DNA from 4 places in the Terribacillus sp. AE2B 122 genome. Region 4 is predicted to be linked to each of the others. Evidence: riboswitches for the same ligand, from Rfam matches in the RefSeq annotation. Region 4 holds a riboswitch; each other region holds the start of a gene.
The links. Region 4 has a riboswitch for thiamine pyrophosphate ahead of AE2B122_RS17295 (thiamine phosphate synthase). Riboswitches for the same ligand answer to the same signal wherever they lie in the genome.
Positions count from the first base shown of each region.

Region 1 (4,416 bases), on a different contig from region 4:
ACGGCATCGAGGTGTACCAAGGACACGCACAATTTATTGATGATCATACAATAGAGGTTAACGGAGAAAGACTTCAAGCTGCGTATATTCTAATCGCTTCAGGGGCTTCCCCCACTAAACTGCCGATAGATGGATACGAAAATCTCATTTCAAGTGATGCTTTTTTTGAGCTCGATGATTTACCTCAGGAATTGGTGCTAATCGGTGGAGGATATATCAGTTTTGAATTTGCACATATTGCTGTCCGTTTTAATCGAAAAGTAACCATTATTCATCGTGGAGAACGTCCTCTGGAAGGATTTGATGAGGATGTCGTCAATCATTTGGTCGACTACAGTAAAAAACTTGGCATCGATATTAGAACGAATACGGAGCTGGAAGCTGTAGAACAGCAAGGGAATGCATTCACCGTTTCCATCCGTTCTGAAAACAACATAGAACAGCTATCTGCTGATATCGTCATTCACGGTGCTGGCAGAGCACCAAATGTCCAAGATATGGGTCTGGATCAGACATCCATTTCTTATAGCAAGAAGGGTATTAAGGTAGATAAAAATCAGCAAAGTATATCAGCACCTCATATTTACGCTGCAGGAGATTGTGCTGATGATGGGAAGCTCCCCCTTACACCGCTGGCTACAGAATCCGGAAGCCGTGTTATTAATCACATGCTGGAAGGGAAACAGCAGGATGATTTCAATCATATTCAGCCTTCCGTTGTTTATACTATTCCTGGAATTGCTTCAGTTGGTGTATCAGCAGACGAAGCTCTAAAATCTCAGGACAAGTATTCTGTCATCGAACAAGATTTGAGCTCTTTCTTCACAAATAAGACGACAAGACTGGAAGAAGGATACAGCAAAATCATTTTGAATAAAGAAAAACAAACTATTGTCGGTGCGCATTTGTATGCAGCTCATGCTGAACATTTAATTAATGTCTTTACATTGGCAATTGAAATGGAAGCACCAGTTAAAATACTGCAGTCTTTGCTTTGGGCTTATCCGACAGCGGATAGCGATATTCCTAGCATGCTTCAGTGAACAAGAAAAAACCGCCATATCTGGCGGTTTTCTTATGCTTTATATGCTTTTACATAATATACTTCTTCATTAAAGTCTCCTTGCGTCACTTCGAATCCAGCCTTAGTCAATTTATCTGCAAGCAGATCCGCGCTGTGATCTCTGCTGTAGCCGAGAGCTACCATAATACCCTTTTCAATTGTAACTCTGTACATTTCCTGTGCTGCAAGCTCGGGGTCATCTGTATTATCCAACACAAATGCTGCAAGACCTCGTTGGAAGGATGCGTCGGGGAAATTCAGCCTGCCTAATCCGCTAGGCATCCGGTCGATATTCGCCAGCGTTTCCTCCTCTGCACGAAGGGCTAATTCTTCTAATAAAGTTTCGTCTTTCTCCAGGGCTGTGACGCGATCTTTTGTTTTATGTGCGATAGGAATAACCAGTTCCCCATTTCCAGCACCAAAGACTATCACTTTTTCTCCGCCTTCTATTTCCAACAGCTCCACCACTTCTGCTGCGGAAACTTCTGTTGTTTTATTCGCCATACAACTCTCTCCTTTTGAATCAATTAGTTCTGTATTGCCCTCCCAATGCGAAAGCTAAACGTATCTTCCCTATGCTCTCACGCATTAACATTTTCTATCCTGAATCTAAAAAGGACAGCTGATCCATTCAGCTGTCCTTTCAACTCGTATATTTGCCCGTTTGAATTTTGCGGTCAATAAAGTAACATAGATCTCCTATTTTCGGAAAGCGTTCAAATTCCATATTAGCAGGATTCTCTGCATCAACCAGCGGGATATCCCAATAACGCAGCAATTCATAATAACTTCTCAAAAATAGCTCGCGATTACCATTATATATTTCAGACAAATCAGAAGCTGTCGTTTTGAAAGCATATTCAGGAAGTACATTCTCCGTATGTTTATCTATATATTTAACGACAGTAAGATAGATTTCGTATTCGATGCCTTTCATTTTGGCGACCTGACATAAACATTTCTTAGTTTTAACTTGATCCATATCAATAATATCTGCCATATTGTTTCCTCCTCACCCGGACTGGAAACCTCAATTTACATTCAGTTTATCACAACACACAGCGTCTGTATGCCGATTTTCAGATAAATAGTCATACTATATTGAATTTTTGTAACTATTATTGTTGGTTTTATTTTCTAGCCAGCGGGTAGATATTTAGTACATCAAATTAGCTTAAAAAGGAGAATTCAACATGAAACCATATTTAAAAGAGTACACAAACGATGAAAAGCTGCAAGAAGACATTCAACTTTTAAGCACAAAAGGCGTAAACAAAGATAACATCTATGTATTGTCACATGATGATGACAGAACGAAACGTGTATCCAGTAAAGTGGATGCCAATACGATTGGATTATCCGAGATGGGAGCTAAAAGTGCTGTAGGCAGCATGTTCAGTAAACAAGGTGATGAACTACGTGCGAAATTGAAGGAAATCGGTTTTTCTCAGGAAGAAGCTGAGGATTTTGAAGAGGATCTCGATGAAGGGAAAATCTTCTTGATTGTCACAGAAACAGACAACGTCGAAGGCTTGCTAATCTAAATGGAAAGGCACTGTCCAATGAGACAGTGCCTTTTTTTATTTCTTTGGTAAGATAAGTTTCGGTTGAGCCAAAACCAAAATCAGAATAACAATAATGCTGGCTATAAAGCTTGGCAGCAAGTAGGAGCCATTATATATAAGCGAGTATGCCCAAACCGTTTGTCCAGGAGCAGCTGCAGATCCGAAAAAGACCATTCCTCCTACAAAATGCGCAGCGAACCGCCCGATACTGCCAATCAATGTTCCGATGATTAAGAATCCAATAAGCTTAGTTCGGTTATTTTCTTTTGCCGCTTTACGCGCTGGACCAGCTGTTACAGCTGCCAGTCCAACTAAAGTGAAGGCCAAAGGATAATCTAAAAAACCTTGGACAACATGTATTATATAAGGGCCGGTGACTAACTGCAGCAATCCTACAACTAACCCTGTTGTAAGTCCGCCTTTCCACCCCCAGCGAAATGCCATTAAGAATATCGGAACCATTTGCAAGGAGATACTGCCTCCCTGCGCCCATGCTTTGAATGAGAATAAGTCCAGTACGAATGCGAGTGCGGCAAATATTGCCACCTCTACTAAAAATAAAACCTTGCTTCTTGATTGCATATTTTTTCTCCCCTAATAAAGAATGCAACAAAAAAACAATGCTGCAGAGGGATCTCTTCCGATGGCCCAAAGTGCATTGTTTCCCATCAAAGAAGCTACATCCCTACGCGAGTGCTAACTCACAGGTTCGAAGGGTCTGGACATATGTCCATCTCAGCCGAAATGGCTCCCCCTGCAGGCTTATTTGTACCGTTTTGTTTTCTGTTGTCTATCCATTATATAGAAAATTGATAGCGCTAGCAAGAAATATTAATATTTCCTTTAGATGAAATATTACCCAAGTGCTAATTTTAGCAATTTTATTACTTTTACTTCATCTAACGAAATTGTTTGAATTCGAGAAAAACTATGACGTATAATGGACAATGTTCTAAAAAAGGGAGGATTCAAAATGGATACACCAGCTACAATCCCACAAGGGAAGAAGCATCCAAAGGGATTGTATCTTCTCTTCTTCACAGAAATGTGGGAAAGATATAGCTACTATGGCATGCGTGCTGTACTGATGCTTTACTTAACTGCTGCAGCTATTAGCGGTGGATTAGGAATGAATACGCAACAAGCCGCAATAATTTATGGTTTGTACACAGGAATTATCTACTTCACACCAATTATCGGTGGTTACTTGACTGACAAGTATATCGGCCTGCGTACTGCTATCACTATTGGTGGCGTAACGATGGCGATCGGAGATTTCACAATATTCCTATTCAACAATCAGTGGGGATTATACATCGGTATGTTGTTCCTCATACTTGGTAACGGGTTCTTCAAACCGAATATCTCAACACATGTTGGTGAGTTGTATCACCCGATGGATAAACGTAAAGATGCTGCATTCACCATCTTCTACATGGGCATCAACATCGGTGCATTCTTCTCTCCTCTAATTGCAGGATTTCTTGCAGAGGATCTTTTCCATACGACTGATGCTGCCGGTATCGAACACTTTGGCTTCAAATGGGCCTTCTTGGCATCTTCCATTGGTATGGTCATCGGCCAATTGATCTTCAGCACTTTGGGTAAGAAATATTTAGGTGATATCGGAACAAAACCTGCGCGATCTAATATTTCTGCTGATGGCGTTCCAGCCAAAATGACTGCTGCTGACAAGAAACGTACAGGTGCAGTATTAATTTTAGCTGTATTCATCATTTTCTTCTGGGCTGGCTTCGAACAAGCAAGTACTTCCCTAACACTATATAC
Region 1 covers NZ_LR700955.1:7,084-11,499, reverse strand. The annotation lists gene AE2B122_RS18845 (NAD(P)/FAD-dependent oxidoreductase) at 1-1,043, shown strand, start outside; gene AE2B122_RS18840 (class I SAM-dependent methyltransferase) at 1,076-1,567, opposite strand; gene AE2B122_RS18835 (hypothetical protein) at 1,707-2,063, opposite strand; gene AE2B122_RS18830 (general stress protein) at 2,257-2,607, shown strand; gene thiT (energy-coupled thiamine transporter ThiT) at 2,644-3,210, opposite strand; TPP riboswitch at 3,294-3,393, opposite strand; gene AE2B122_RS18820 (peptide MFS transporter) at 3,602-4,416, shown strand, end outside.
Region 1: linked by a shared signal. The riboswitch ahead of thiT (energy-coupled thiamine transporter ThiT) and the one ahead of AE2B122_RS17295 (thiamine phosphate synthase) in region 4 are both predicted to bind thiamine pyrophosphate.

Region 2 (4,416 bases), on a different contig from region 4:
CTTTTGCCTTCAAGAACCAATATACTAGAAGAGTGGAAATGAGGATTAAAATCAGAGCTCCGGCATACCCGAATTTCCATTTTAATTCCGGCATATTATCAAAGTTCATGCCCCATAATGCACCAAGCGCCATGACAGGAGTAAAAAGCACAGTCATGACAGTAAGTGTCTTCATAATTTCATTGCCTCTAAAAGAAGATACAACATCTTCAAAATCAATCAAGCCTCTGATTTCTTCTTCATAAGCTCGAACAAGATTCTGACAGCGTTCAAAACGATAGTTTGTCCGCTTAAAATGTACATTCTGCGTATATTTCTCCCCAAATGCTTCAATAACGCCTGTCTTAACCTCTATGAAAGGTATCAGAAAGTTCTTCCATACTAATATCTCATGTCGGTTTTCAGCAATTTTATTAAGCAGCTTTGTATCATTATTCTCTTTTACCTGCCAAAGTAAATCCTTTAATCTGACTTCGTATTGATCAATTTTATGTAGAAAAGCTGAAATTATTTCCCCCATGAGGATCATAAACCCCTCAATCGCATTGTTCGCATTTTGCATTTTAGCTAGAATTTCATTTTTTGACGTTGTCGGCAATAGTTTAAAATCAAGTGCTGTTGTTAATAACATATTCTCTCTCACAAAGAAGTGAAACAGATGTTTTTCTTCTTTCTTGTCTGCTTCTTGTACATATATGAGCGAGCCCCAAAGAGCGAGAGAGTACTCATTAGTCGTCTCCATTTGCAAACTATTCGTATCAGAAGTATGTATATGTTGTACCCATGGTATGTGCATTGTGTAGGCGTTTAACTCGTCTTTTCTTTCTTTATCCACTTTCTCATCTAGCTGAAGCCACTCCCACGCATTACCCGAAAAAGCGTGCTTCTCCATGTTATCCCCTCCATCTTTTCATTCTTGTACTATTTCCCTTAAGTCTTGCAGGATAATCCTTTGCACTCTCGCCGATTAAAGACTCGTTTCTAATCCTTGAGAAGTAAGAAATCAGAATCTTTCAGTAGGAAACCCTTTACAAATCCAGCTATCTTTTTTACTATAGAGCTATCAATTGCATAAGCGACGCACTGGGGGAGCTGGTAACGGCTGAGAGGAATCATGTGATTCTGACCCTTTGAACTCGATCTGGATAATACCAGCGTGGGGAAGTGCAGCCAGAATTGTCCTATTCTTTTTGTATATTCTGCGACTGCGCCCTATGGTGCCGTCGCTTTTTATATGCAAAAAAATAGGAGGAATCATTATGGAAATACAAAATTATTGCGGAACTAGCCGGATTGCCGGCTGCAGTTTTTCGGTTTATCCGATGGCAGACAGATTCAAAGAAATCATTCTAGAGGCGCTGAGAACCGTAGATACGTCAAAAGTTTGGATTGAGACCGACGATGTCACAACATTAGTGCGTGGGAGAATTCCGCACGTATTTGATGTCACCTCTGCTATTTTCTTAGCAGCAGCTAAAGATGGTGATCATGTTGTGTTCAATGGTACATATTCCATTGGATGTCCCGGTGATTCTACTGGGGATGTCTATATGGCCGAGGACGAAACAAAGCTGAACCTTCCGAATGTAAAAGATATAAAGCTTGAGACAGCTTCCAAATTCTCGCTATATCCTTTGGGCGGCGGAAATTATATGGATACCATCTACAGTCAAATTGAAAACATGCGTTCCCACGGAATAACTGTTTCCAAGTCTCATTATTCCACTCGCCTTGATGGCAATAGTATTGATGTTTTTGAAGGTTTGGAGCATGTCTTTACTGAAACTGAAAACTCAGGTTCATCCCATACAGTTATGACAGTGACAATGTCAGCTAACAGTCCATCTGCAAAGGGTGGAATCAAATGAAAAACTGGAGAATGAAAGATATAGTCGTCATGGCAGCGCTCGCTGTCGTGTTCGGCATTGTTTATCTCCTATTCCTGCCAGTCAACGTCGTCATGATGGGACTAATCGGACCGATCGGAACTGATATAATCTTCGGGGTATGGTTCCTTGTCTCGATCGTAGCTGCTTATATCATCCAAAAACCCGGTGTTGCTCTTGTCTCGGAAACGATTGCCGGCGTTGTCGAAGTGCTGATTGGCAGCAGTGTCGGACCTATCGTTATTCTCTCTGCTGTCGTACAAGGTCTTGGAGCTGAAGCAGCATTTGCCCTGACACGCTATCGTTCTTATCATGTTCTTGTATTAATGGGTGCTGGTATTGGGGCTGCCATTACAAGTTTCATCTGGGGTTATTTCCGAGGTGGTTTTGTAGCTCTTGACCCTTCTTACGTTGTGCTTATGCTTGTTGTACGAATCATCAGTGGAGCTGTTATAAGTGGTTTGATCGGCAAAGCAATCAGTGAGGCGCTGGCGAAAACTGGCACATTGACGAGCTTCCCGCTCGGTAAAACATATCGCCAGCGAAAAGCAGGATGACACAGCACCTACTGGAAGTTGACCAACTGACCGTCACATTTGAGGAAGAGAGCACCCCTACCTTAGATGATTTGAGTTTTACGGTTCAAGAAGGAGACAGCATACTCCTGCTGGGACCAAGCGGGTCTGGAAAGAGCACCCTCACATACTGTTTAAACGGGTTGTATCCAAAAGAACTGGATGGGAAGATGAGCGGTAGTATCTGCTTCGCAGGATCCATGATCGAGGATTTCAAAAGCGGAAAAATCAATTTAGAGGTTGGAACTGTATTTCAGGATCCAGAAACGCAATTCTGTATGCTGACAGTAGAGGATGAAATTGCCTTCGGCTTAGAAAATAAGAAAATATCTCCGGATTTGATGGAGTCAGAAATCGATCGAGTCCTCTCCCTTGTCGGTTTGCAGCATCGGAGAAAAGATCAAATCCATACCCTTTCCGGCGGGCAGAAACAGAAGCTGGCACTTGCAGCAGTTCTGGCACTGGAGCCTCGGTTGCTCATTTTAGATGAACCGACAGCTAATCTGGATCCGGCTGCGAGCAAGGACCTTGTTGAAACAATCCGTCACCTAAAAGAAGAGCAGGAGATCACACTTCTGATTATTGAGCACAACATTGACTACTGGCTGCCTATTATTAACCGGACGATGCTGCTGGACCAAGATGGATCATTATTCTTTGACGGAGACTTGAGTGAGGCAGTAAACATGTATGACGAGGAGCTACAGCAGCGCGGCATTTGGCTGCCAGAAGCAGCTCTTCTTGCCAAGCAAGCACAGCTTCCAAAGCCCTGGCCGCTTACAATTGACCTTCTCCCTCCTGATTTGCAGTTTCAGACGAAAACTTCAGAGGTTTTGCAGAAGAAAGAGCAAATCATTCAAGTGGAGAATGCTGTTTTTCGCAATAAAGAAAAGGTCTTGCTGGATATCCCTGCTCTTACTATTAAGCACGGAGAATTCCTGGCTATTACAGGGAAAAACGGCAGCGGAAAGACGCTTCTTTCCCGGCAAATTACTGGATTGCTGAAGCCCACAGCCGGAGATATCGAAGTTCTCGGAAAGAAGTTACGTCGTTGGAAAACAAATGAACTCTACCAGCAAATCGGTTATGTATTTCAAAATCCTGAGCATCAGTTTCTTACAGACTCTGTTTGGAATGAAATCGCCTTCGGACAGGCAGTAAACGCGGATGAAATTCAGAGGGTCTTGGAGGATATCCAGTTAGCTGCACAAGCCGATAAGCATCCATTCACCTTGAGCCAAGGTCAAAAACGACGGCTCAGTGTATCGACCATGCTTGTTCAAAAGCCTCAACTGCTCGTGCTTGATGAACCAACATTCGGTCAAGACAGCCATACTACTGAAGTACTGATGGATTTAATCTGGAGACATCATCAACGCGGGTGCACCATTGTCATGATTACACATGATATGGAACTGGTCGATCGTTTTGCTTCGCGCGTGTTGATTGTGGATCAAGGGCGTATAGTAGCAGATGACCAGCCTGCAGGAATTTGGAAGAGAAAAGATCTGTCAGACTATGGACTCTCCCTTCCCGCAAAAGAAGCTTATAATAAGCGGACACAGGAGAACAGTCTCTATGCATCATATTAATCCTAGCATCAAAGCAGGGACAGTGACGATAGCTGCGATCGTCATTGCTTTCCTCTTTGATCCATTGGCACTGCTTTTATACATTGGCTGGACGATTGCCGTTACATTGCTGTTTGGAAAGGTGCAAATCAAGAAGTATCTTCTATATCTGCTCCCTTTCACCCTTTTCGCAGTCGGCATGCTTGTGTCAACACTGCTGTTTGCAAAGACACCGGAGAATCCCTCCATCACGCAGCAGTTCCTCCTTTGGGAGCTACCGAGAGAAACCGTGCAAGATGCACTAGCCTTGGCTATCCGTGTATTCAGCTATAGCACGCTGTCCTTGCTATTTGTCCTGACGACAGATAAAGTGGCGTTTATTTT
Region 2 covers NZ_LR700951.1:136-4,551, forward strand. The annotation lists gene AE2B122_RS17490 (magnesium transporter CorA family protein) at 1-892, opposite strand, end outside; TPP riboswitch at 1,076-1,180, shown strand; gene AE2B122_RS17495 (YkoF family thiamine/hydroxymethylpyrimidine-binding protein) at 1,260-1,868, shown strand; gene AE2B122_RS17500 (ECF transporter S component) at 1,865-2,443, shown strand; gene AE2B122_RS17505 (ABC transporter ATP-binding protein) at 2,440-4,053, shown strand; gene AE2B122_RS17510 (energy-coupling factor transporter transmembrane protein EcfT) at 4,040-4,416, shown strand, end outside.
Region 2: linked by a shared signal. The riboswitch ahead of AE2B122_RS17495 (YkoF family thiamine/hydroxymethylpyrimidine-binding protein) and the one ahead of AE2B122_RS17295 (thiamine phosphate synthase) in region 4 are both predicted to bind thiamine pyrophosphate.

Region 3 (4,416 bases), on a different contig from region 4:
TAGCCAATATACAGGAAGCGGCGGTCGTCCATAACCCGGAAAAGCCAGGTGAACTGGCCTTGTTTGTGTATGAAACCTATTATCCGCTCAATGATGAGGTGGCGGTTTATCAGGATCTCGGAGAGGCGGAAGAAGCATATGTGTCCGCTTTTGGCTTAGCCGATGGTGGTTATTATGGTTAAGCCGTTTGTGCCGCAGCTTGTGTATATAGAGCCTCGAGCATTGGAATACCCGCTTGGAGTGAAGCTGAAGAACAAGTTCCAGGACATGGGAGTAGAAATACGTGAAACAACTTCCCACAACCAGGTACGTAATCTACCGGGCGATAATGATTTCCAGAAGTACCGTACCGCCAAATCAACGTTAGTTGTAGGTGTGCGTAAAACTCTGAAATTCGATACATCCAAACCTTCAGCAGAATATGCTATTCCATTTGCGACAGGCTGCATGGGGCATTGTCATTATTGTTACCTGCAAACGACGATGGGATCCAAACCTTATATCCGCACGTATGTAAATACAGATGAAATATTTGATGCAGCTGAGCAGTACATGCAGGAAAGAGCGCCAGAAGAAACACGGTTTGAGGCTTCCTGTACATCAGATATCGTTGGTATTGATCATCTGACGCACACGTTGAAACATGCGATTGAATATTTCGGCCGCTCCAAGCACGGACAACTGCGCTTTGTAACGAAATTCGCTCATGTGGATCATTTGTTGGACGCAGACCATCAGGGACGGACGCGATTCCGCTTCAGCATTAATGATGATTATGTGATCAAATACTTCGAGCCAGGCACCTCCAGATTGAAAGATCGCATCGAAGCTGCGGTGAAGGTAGCCGAGGCCGGGTATCCACTTGGATTCATCGTCGCTCCGATTTATCTGCATGACGGCTGGCAGACGGGCTATCCGGAAATGCTCGAACATCTTGAAGCAGCTTTGCCTGAACATGCCAAAAAGAACTTAACCTTCGAATTGATTCAGCATCGATTCACGAAGCCAGCAAAGCGCGTTATCGAGAAAAATTATCCGATGTCGAAGCTTGAGCTGGATGAAAGCAAACGGAAATATAAATGGGGGCGCTATGGTATCGGAAAATACGTCTACCAGAATGAAGAGCAAGAAGAAATTAAGGATGTAATAGGAAGCACAATCTATAAAATGTTCCCGCAATCCAGAATTGAATATTTCACGTGATTCATTGGTTGACAATCACATCTGTGCATGTGATAGTTAAGGGGACAATTGAATTTTGAGGAAGTCCACTAGGGGTGCCATTTGGCTGAGATAAGAGTAATCTTTATCCCTTTGAACCTGATCTGGTTAACACCAGCGTAGGGAAGTGGAGCCGGATTCGTGTATTTTCTGAACACTTGACTATACGAGTCGCTCCATACTTCTGGAGCGGCTTTTTTATATGGCCGGCGCCAATCACCCTTTCCGACGGGGCTTTCTCCAATAGGAGGAGAAAACATGTTTTCTGCACAATTGAGAGAAGAAGCAAACCCGATTTTCGAAGCGATCTATGCACATCCTTTCGTAGAAGGAGTTGCGAATGGCTATGTGCCGCGTGAGGCATTGATCCATTATGTGAAAGCTGACTATGAGTATTTGACCGCATTTGCCCGTATCTACGGCTTGGCAGTCAGCAAATGCGAAACGCGTGAAGAGATGGAGTTTTATCAGTCCCAAATTCATTTTGTCCTGCATAGCGAGATTCATCCGCATAATGTCTTTTGCAAGGTGGCGGGCGTGCGATACGAGGACTTGCAGCGCATGACACCACCGCCTGCTGCTGACCATTATATTTCACATATGATGAACAGTGCTGTACAAGGAGACATCGGCGAGCTGATGGCAGCGCTTCTCCCTTGTCCATGGACGTATCAAGCGCTGGCAGCTCATATTATCGAAACGAAGGCACCCGACGAATCCAATCCGTTCTTGGAGTGGATTCAGTTTTATAGCAGCAGGGAAGATGGTATGCCGGATGTGACAGCAGAGCTTAGCAAGCGACTGGATAAGTGGGCCGAGACAGCGGGATCTGCTGCAAAAGAACGTGCGCGGAAAGCTTTTCTTAAAAGCTGTATGCTGGAGCATAGTTTCTGGGAGATGGCCGCTACTCAGCAGGACTGGATGATCCCATTGAAAGGGGCGTCCGTTCATGCCTGATATCAAGAGCGCTTTGACAATAGCCGGAACTGATCCGTCAGGAGGAGCAGGAATTCAGGCGGATCTGAAGACTTTTCAGGAGCGTGACGTATACGGAATGAGTGTGGTCACCTCCCTCGTTGCCCAAAACACGCTAGGAGTGCAGGCAGTTCATCATGTTCCAGTCGAATTTCTTGAACAACAGCTGGAATCAATCTTCTCAGATATCACCCCTGCTGCGGTAAAAACAGGAATGATTGCATCAGAAGAGATGATGCGCTGCATCGCTGCTGTTTTGAGTAAAACAAAAGGTGTATATGTGATGGATCCTGTTATGTATGCTAAAAGTGGGCATGCACTTATGGGAGAGGATTCACGAGATGCACTGAAGACGCATCTTGTTCCGCTAGCAGCACTTATTACACCGAATATTCCGGAAGCGGAAGAACTTACGGGAATTCATATCGTAGATGAAAAAAGCATCAAAGCAGCAGGAAAAATAATCGTCCGGGAGTATGGGGCCAAAGCTGTCTTGATAAAAGGCGGTCATATGGAAGGAACATCTGCAGCAGATTGGCTCTACGATGGAAGCAGCTTCACGGCCTACACTGCCGAACGTATTCAGACAAAGCATACTCATGGTACTGGATGCACTTATTCGGCAGCTATAACCGCAGAACTGGCTAAAGGAAGATCTCTGCAAGAAGCAGTCAGGATCGGTAAGGATTTTGTAACAGATGCGATTTCGTATTCGCTTCAGCTCGGAAAAGGAAATGGTCCGACAAATCACTGGGGATACCGCCTGCAAGGTGTGCCAGTTCAGGAGGAACAGCATGATGAAGTATACTGATGTGATAAAGCTAGTTTGGGAAGCAAACCCTTTGATTCACTGCATTACGAATGATGTTGTGATTAATTTTACAGCGAATGGTTTGATTGCACTTGGTGCTTCCCCGGTGATGGCGTCAGCTAAGGAAGAAGCAGCGCAGATGGTTCAGCATGCACAGGCCCTCCTATTGAATATCGGCACACTTTCCGCAGCAGATGTAGAAGCGATGATTTTAGCCGGTAAGGAAGCGAATAGACTCGGGATACCAGTGATTTTCGATCCTGTCGGAGTGGGCGCCACAGCCTATCGGACAGAAACGGCCCGCCGCATTTTGGCGGAGGTGGATGTAACGGTCATTCGCGGAAACGCAGGTGAAATCTCTGTTCTTGGCGGTACATCAGTCAAAGTGAAAGGTGTAGATGGATCCGAGGATGGTATTTCACCAAGAGTTGTTCAGCAGCTGGCCAGAGAATTGAATACGATTGTGATTGCAACAGGGAAAATAGATATCCTTTCGGATGGGAACCATACGTATAGTATTGCTAATGGACATGAGATGCTCAGTAACATAACAGGGTCTGGCTGCTTGCTTGGTGCCGTTGTGGCAGCATGTGCGGGAGCGGCAGACAATGTACTGGAAGCATGCATCGGTGCCCTTTGTTTCTATGGTATTGCAGCAGAGGAAGCAGCTAAGACAGCAAAAGCTCCAGGAAGCTTTCAGATCGCTTTTCTGGATCAGCTTTATTTGTTAGGAGATCAAGCAATTGATTCGGAAAAAGTGGAACAATTCGAATTAGAAGTATAAAGAAACAATCAGCAGAAGTATGTCTGCTGATTGTAGGATGTCACTTTTCTGGATGAGGGTGAGGGCCATGCCGATGTGGCTTTGGGATGAAACCATCTTGCTCTAATTGTTTAAACCTTTGATCCAAATGCTTTTCGATTTGGTCTGCCTTCTCTTCAGAAAAGACACCGTATTCTACGTACTTTTCAATAATTTGCTTTTCCTGCTCTAATGCCTGCTTCTGCAAAGCTGCTATTTCTTGCTTCTGCTCATCTGTCAGCACATCGGCAACAGCTTTGTCAGCAGCAAAACCGGCAGCTGGATTGGAAACGACCAATCCGACACATAGAGCGATTACTACTGCCCCAGCTTTCATCCATTTCAACTTTATCATCTCCTTGTTCAAAGCTTGGGCTTACTTTACGCAGTTTTGGGATTGCTATCCATCTTCCACACTTTTTCCTAAATTAGGAGAATAAGAATTTCGACCTGAGGAATGAGAACATGTTCAACACAAAATGGGGATGTGGAATGTCTTAAATGGAAAAGGAGTAATAAACATGAAAGAAGAATTGGAGCTTTATTTCATAATGGGCAGTCAAAACTGCCAGGACAAGGATCCGGAGGAAATACTGGAACAGGCGCT
Region 3 covers NZ_LR700947.1:92,676-97,091, reverse strand. The annotation lists gene AE2B122_RS14460 (transcriptional regulator SplA domain-containing protein) at 1-182, shown strand, start outside; gene splB (spore photoproduct lyase) at 175-1,203, shown strand; TPP riboswitch at 1,264-1,364, shown strand; gene tenA (thiaminase II) at 1,480-2,178, shown strand; gene thiD (bifunctional hydroxymethylpyrimidine kinase/phosphomethylpyrimidine kinase) at 2,171-3,007, shown strand; gene thiM (hydroxyethylthiazole kinase) at 2,991-3,791, shown strand; gene AE2B122_RS14435 (YckD family protein) at 3,832-4,146, opposite strand; gene thiE (thiamine phosphate synthase) at 4,331-4,416, shown strand, end outside.
Region 3: linked by a shared signal. The riboswitch ahead of tenA (thiaminase II) and the one ahead of AE2B122_RS17295 (thiamine phosphate synthase) in region 4 are both predicted to bind thiamine pyrophosphate.

Region 4 (4,416 bases):
CATATTAATCTTATATGTGTAATAAATGATTCTGTCCCATTGCAACTCGCTTGACTGAATTTTCATTGTAGGTGTAAGCTTTTACATAGGGGTAGGTAAATAAACCTATTTCTACATACTTAGGGGGGCTTTGCTTATGGGTGAGCAGAAAGTTGCAGTCATCACTGGAGGGGGCAGCGGACTTGGACAAGCTGCAGCATTGCGACTGGCTGAAGAAGGTATTGCAATCAGCGTTGTTGACGTATCTGAGGCAGCTGGTGAAGAAACAGTTCGCTTGGTAGAAGAAAAAGGATCAAGAGCTATTTTTGTAAAAGCGAACGTCAGCAAAGCTGAAGAAGTGAAACATTATGTGGATAAAACGGTCGAGGCATTTGGCACTATAGATATGTTTTATAATAATGCAGGTATTTCTGGCCCTGGGGTAAAATTTGTGGATAATACAATCGAGCAGATCGATATGGTATTAGGAATTAATTTGAATGGCGCCCTTTATGGTTTGAAATATGTATTGGAAGTAATGCTTGCTAATGGCGGTGGTCGAATCGTCAACACGTCATCCACAGCGGGTGTTGTTGGCCAAGCGACAGTTGGTACATATTCTGCGACGAAGCATGCAATGGTTGGGATTACAAAAACATTGGCTGCTGAGTATGCCGAGCAAGGCATTGTGGTAAATGCAATAGCTCCAGGTACGACAGAGACGCCGATGGTTCGAGAATATAAGGAAAAGAATCCAGATGCGTTCAAGAATGCGACGGAACCAATTCCGCAAAAGCGTCTTGGCCAGCCGGAGGAAGTGGCAGAGCTTGTCACATTCCTATTGACTGGTAAAGCACCATATATTAACGGTGTAGTTGTACCAATCGATGGCGGATTTACTGCAATTTAAACATGACTATAAAAGGAGAGATTTCCATGAAACGTTTTGAAGATAAAGTAGTATTGATTACAGGTGGCGGTTCTGGGTTAGGCCGCTCAGCAGCTTTGCAAGTAGCAAAAGAAGGTGCAAAACTTTCCCTTGTTGACTTGAGTGAAAAAGGAATGGAAGAGACAAAGCAGGAAGTTCTTGCAGTAGCACCTGAAGCAGAGGTCCTTACAATTGTGGCAAACTGTGCAAACGAGCCGGAAGTTGAGGCGTATGTAAAACAAACAATTGATCAGTTTGGTAAGATCGATAGTTTCTTCAACAACGCTGGTGTGGAAGGAACACAGAATCTAACAGAAGAGTACCCTGTGGATGAATTCGACCGCGTTGTGAACATTAACTTGAATGGTGTTTTCTACGGCATGCGTCACGTATTGAAAGTAATGAAAGAGCAAGGTCATGGTTCTGTAGTAAATACAGCTTCTGTAGGTGGTATCCGCGGAATCGGTAACCAGTCCGGCTATGCAGCAAGTAAGCATGGTGTAGTAGGTCTTACTAAAAACTCCGGTATCGAATACGGGCAATTCGGTGTAAGCATTAAAGCCATTGCACCAGGTGCCATCATGACACCAATGGTTGAAGGTTCCCTTCGTCAGCTTGGCGGAGAAAACTGGGAAGAGGCAGGAAAAGAATTCGTCAGCGTTAACCCGATGAAACGTTTTGGTAAGCCAGAGGAAGTCGGTTATCTTGTTGCATTCCTTCTTTCCGATCAAGCAAACTTCATCAATGCTACTGTTATACCAATTGATGGCGGACAATCTTATAAATACTAAGTCAAGCGCTGAAAAGACCATCTGGAATTTACCAGATGGTCTTTTTTCTATAATCAAAATCTTGCATAAAATGCTATTTATGTTACGATGTGGGTAAGTTCATAATGATTCACACTAGGGGATCCCTTTATAAGGGCTGAGATTAAGAGTAGTGACTCTTTAAACCCTCATAACCTGAACAGGTTCGGACCTGCGTAGGAAAGTGTAGACACTCGAGTTTACATGCTTTTTTTGGATGTATTTATTCGCAAGTTTCACACCACTTTCCTTTAGGGAGTGGTGTTTTTTGTATGTCCGGCCTGTTCGTATACAGGAGGTGATGGCAATCAAATTGATGGCAGTAACTGATGATGCACATGAGGCAGGAGACTTGCTGCGTATCTTGCTTGAGATACACCCTTTTGTCGATCATGTGCAGATCAGGGAGAAACGAAAGTCTGCTGGTGAAGTGTACCAACTCTGTAAGGAGCTTTTGGCGGAAGGGCTGCCAGCAAACAAGCTTTGGCTTAATGACCGAGTGGACACAGCTTCGTTGCTTGGCTTGAGGCAAGTGCATATACCGGGTCATGGTCTTCCGCTGGAAGAATTGAAAAAGCTGTATCCTGATTTGCGGATTGGTGCTCCTGTTCATTCACTTGAAGAAGCAGTACAGGCGGAGGCAGCCGGAGTTGTATACGCGCTATACGGGCATTGTTTTCCAACAGCCAGTAAGAAAGGGAAATCCCCGCAGCCTTTATCCAATTTAGGATATATTCGTCAGAACATCCGAACTCCCTTGTATGGAATAGGAGGAATCGATGTAGAACGATTAGTCTATTTGAAAGCGCTTGATTTAGATGGGGTTGCTGTTATGAGTGGTATCTTTTCAGAGAAAGATCCGCTTGATGCCGTGAAGAATTTAAGGGAGGAGTGTCTGCGTCTTGAAGAGATTCAGTGAAGTAGCAATTGTTGGAGGAGGTATCATCGGCAGCGCAATCGCTTATTATTTAGCAAAGGCGGGCCATCAAGTTGATTTGCTGGAAGCGGGCCAAGTGGGATCAGGCTCGACGCAAGCTGCAGCTGGTATGTTAGGCGCCCATTCTGAGTATAAGGAATTCGGTGCTTCACTTTATCCCTTTGCCCGTACTAGCCAAAGGCTTTATGAACAAGCGGAAGCGGATATTCGCTCCCTGACAGGGATAGATATGGAACGTCGTACAGGTGGTTTATTACAGCTTGTTTATACAGAAGGAGAAACAATAATGTCTCCGTTAGCTTCGTTGGAAGGTGTAACATGGCTGGATCGTGCAACTGCGTTAAAGAAAGTACCCGGATTGTCAGAATCAGTTTCAGGTGCTGTTCATATGGCAGAAGATGTGCATGTCACACCTGCAATTGCCTGCAGAGGATTCCATACAGCCGCACGTATGCTAGGTGCCCAAACTAATACGTATACCCGGGTCGATGAGATTGTGAAGGAATCCGGTCGTTATCGGTTACGGACTTCCAAGGGGGAATGGCAGGCTGATCGTGTGGTGATTGCCAGCGGGGTTTGGAGTAATGCTCTGCTCCAGCGTTCAGGATTAGGAATGCGGATTTTTCCAGTGAAGGGTGAGTGCATTGCTGTTACGAATACACAAACTCCTCTTACATGCAGTTTATTCCATGATCAGCATTATATTGTCCCGCGGAACAACAACGAACTGATCATAGGTGCAACCAAGGTCAAGAATGATTGGAGTACCGAACCCACACTTGGCGGATTACAGACTGTCATGGAGAAAGCGAGGAAGATGCTGCCGAATGTGGATAAGATGCCGTTTCGCAGAAGCTGGGCAGGTCTCAGACCTCAGACATCAGATGGCAAGCCGCTAATTGGTGAACATCCGGAAATGAAGGGCTTGTATATTGCTGCTGGACATCAGCGCAATGGAATTCTGCTTGCTCCAGCTACGGGTAAGATGATTTGTGATTTGATAGGCAACAATGAGGTTCCGGAAGAATGGAAGGAAGCATTTCGTGTCGACAGATTGAACACTGGCGAGGAGGTGTTAATGTGAACATTCAGCTGAATGGCAGGCAGCAGGAATTATCCGCTGATATCAAGACTATAGCTCAGCTGCTGGCATCACTTTCCCTGGAAAAAAGAATTGTGATTGTCGAACTGAATAAAGAGATCATTAACAAGACTGCATATGCAGAACAGTCGATTAGAAATGGTGATAAAGTTGAGCTGATTCATTTTGTAGGAGGAGGATGAAGGATGTTACAGATTGCAGATAAGACTTTTACTTCCCGTTTATTATTAGGAACAGGCAAATACCCGTCATTTGAGGTGCAGGAAGAGGCAGTCAATATTTCGAAGGCAGAGATACTGACATTTGCTGTGAGGCGGATGGATATATTTGAGCCATCTCAGCCTAATTTTCTGGAACAGCTGGATTTGGAAAAGTACTCTTTAATGCCAAATACAGCAGGGGCAAAGACGGCAGAGGAGGCTGTCCGTATAGCCAAACTAGCCAAAGCTTCCGGGTTATGCGATATGGTGAAAGTGGAAGTGATCGGCTGTGATAGGACGTTGCTTCCAGATCCAGTCGAGACTTTGCGGGCTTCAGAAATGCTGTTGGATGAAGGCTTCATTGTTCTGCCTTACACGTCAGATGATGTTGTATTAGCTAAGCGACTCGTCGATCTGGGAGTGCATGCGATCATGCCGGGTGCATCGCCAATTGGGTCAGG
Region 4 covers NZ_LR700950.1:67,922-72,337, forward strand. The annotation lists gene AE2B122_RS17285 (SDR family NAD(P)-dependent oxidoreductase) at 137-889, shown strand; gene AE2B122_RS17290 (SDR family oxidoreductase) at 916-1,698, shown strand; TPP riboswitch at 1,805-1,916, shown strand; gene AE2B122_RS17295 (thiamine phosphate synthase) at 2,018-2,635, shown strand; gene thiO (glycine oxidase ThiO) at 2,619-3,737, shown strand; gene thiS (sulfur carrier protein ThiS) at 3,734-3,937, shown strand; gene AE2B122_RS17310 (thiazole synthase) at 3,941-4,416, shown strand, end outside.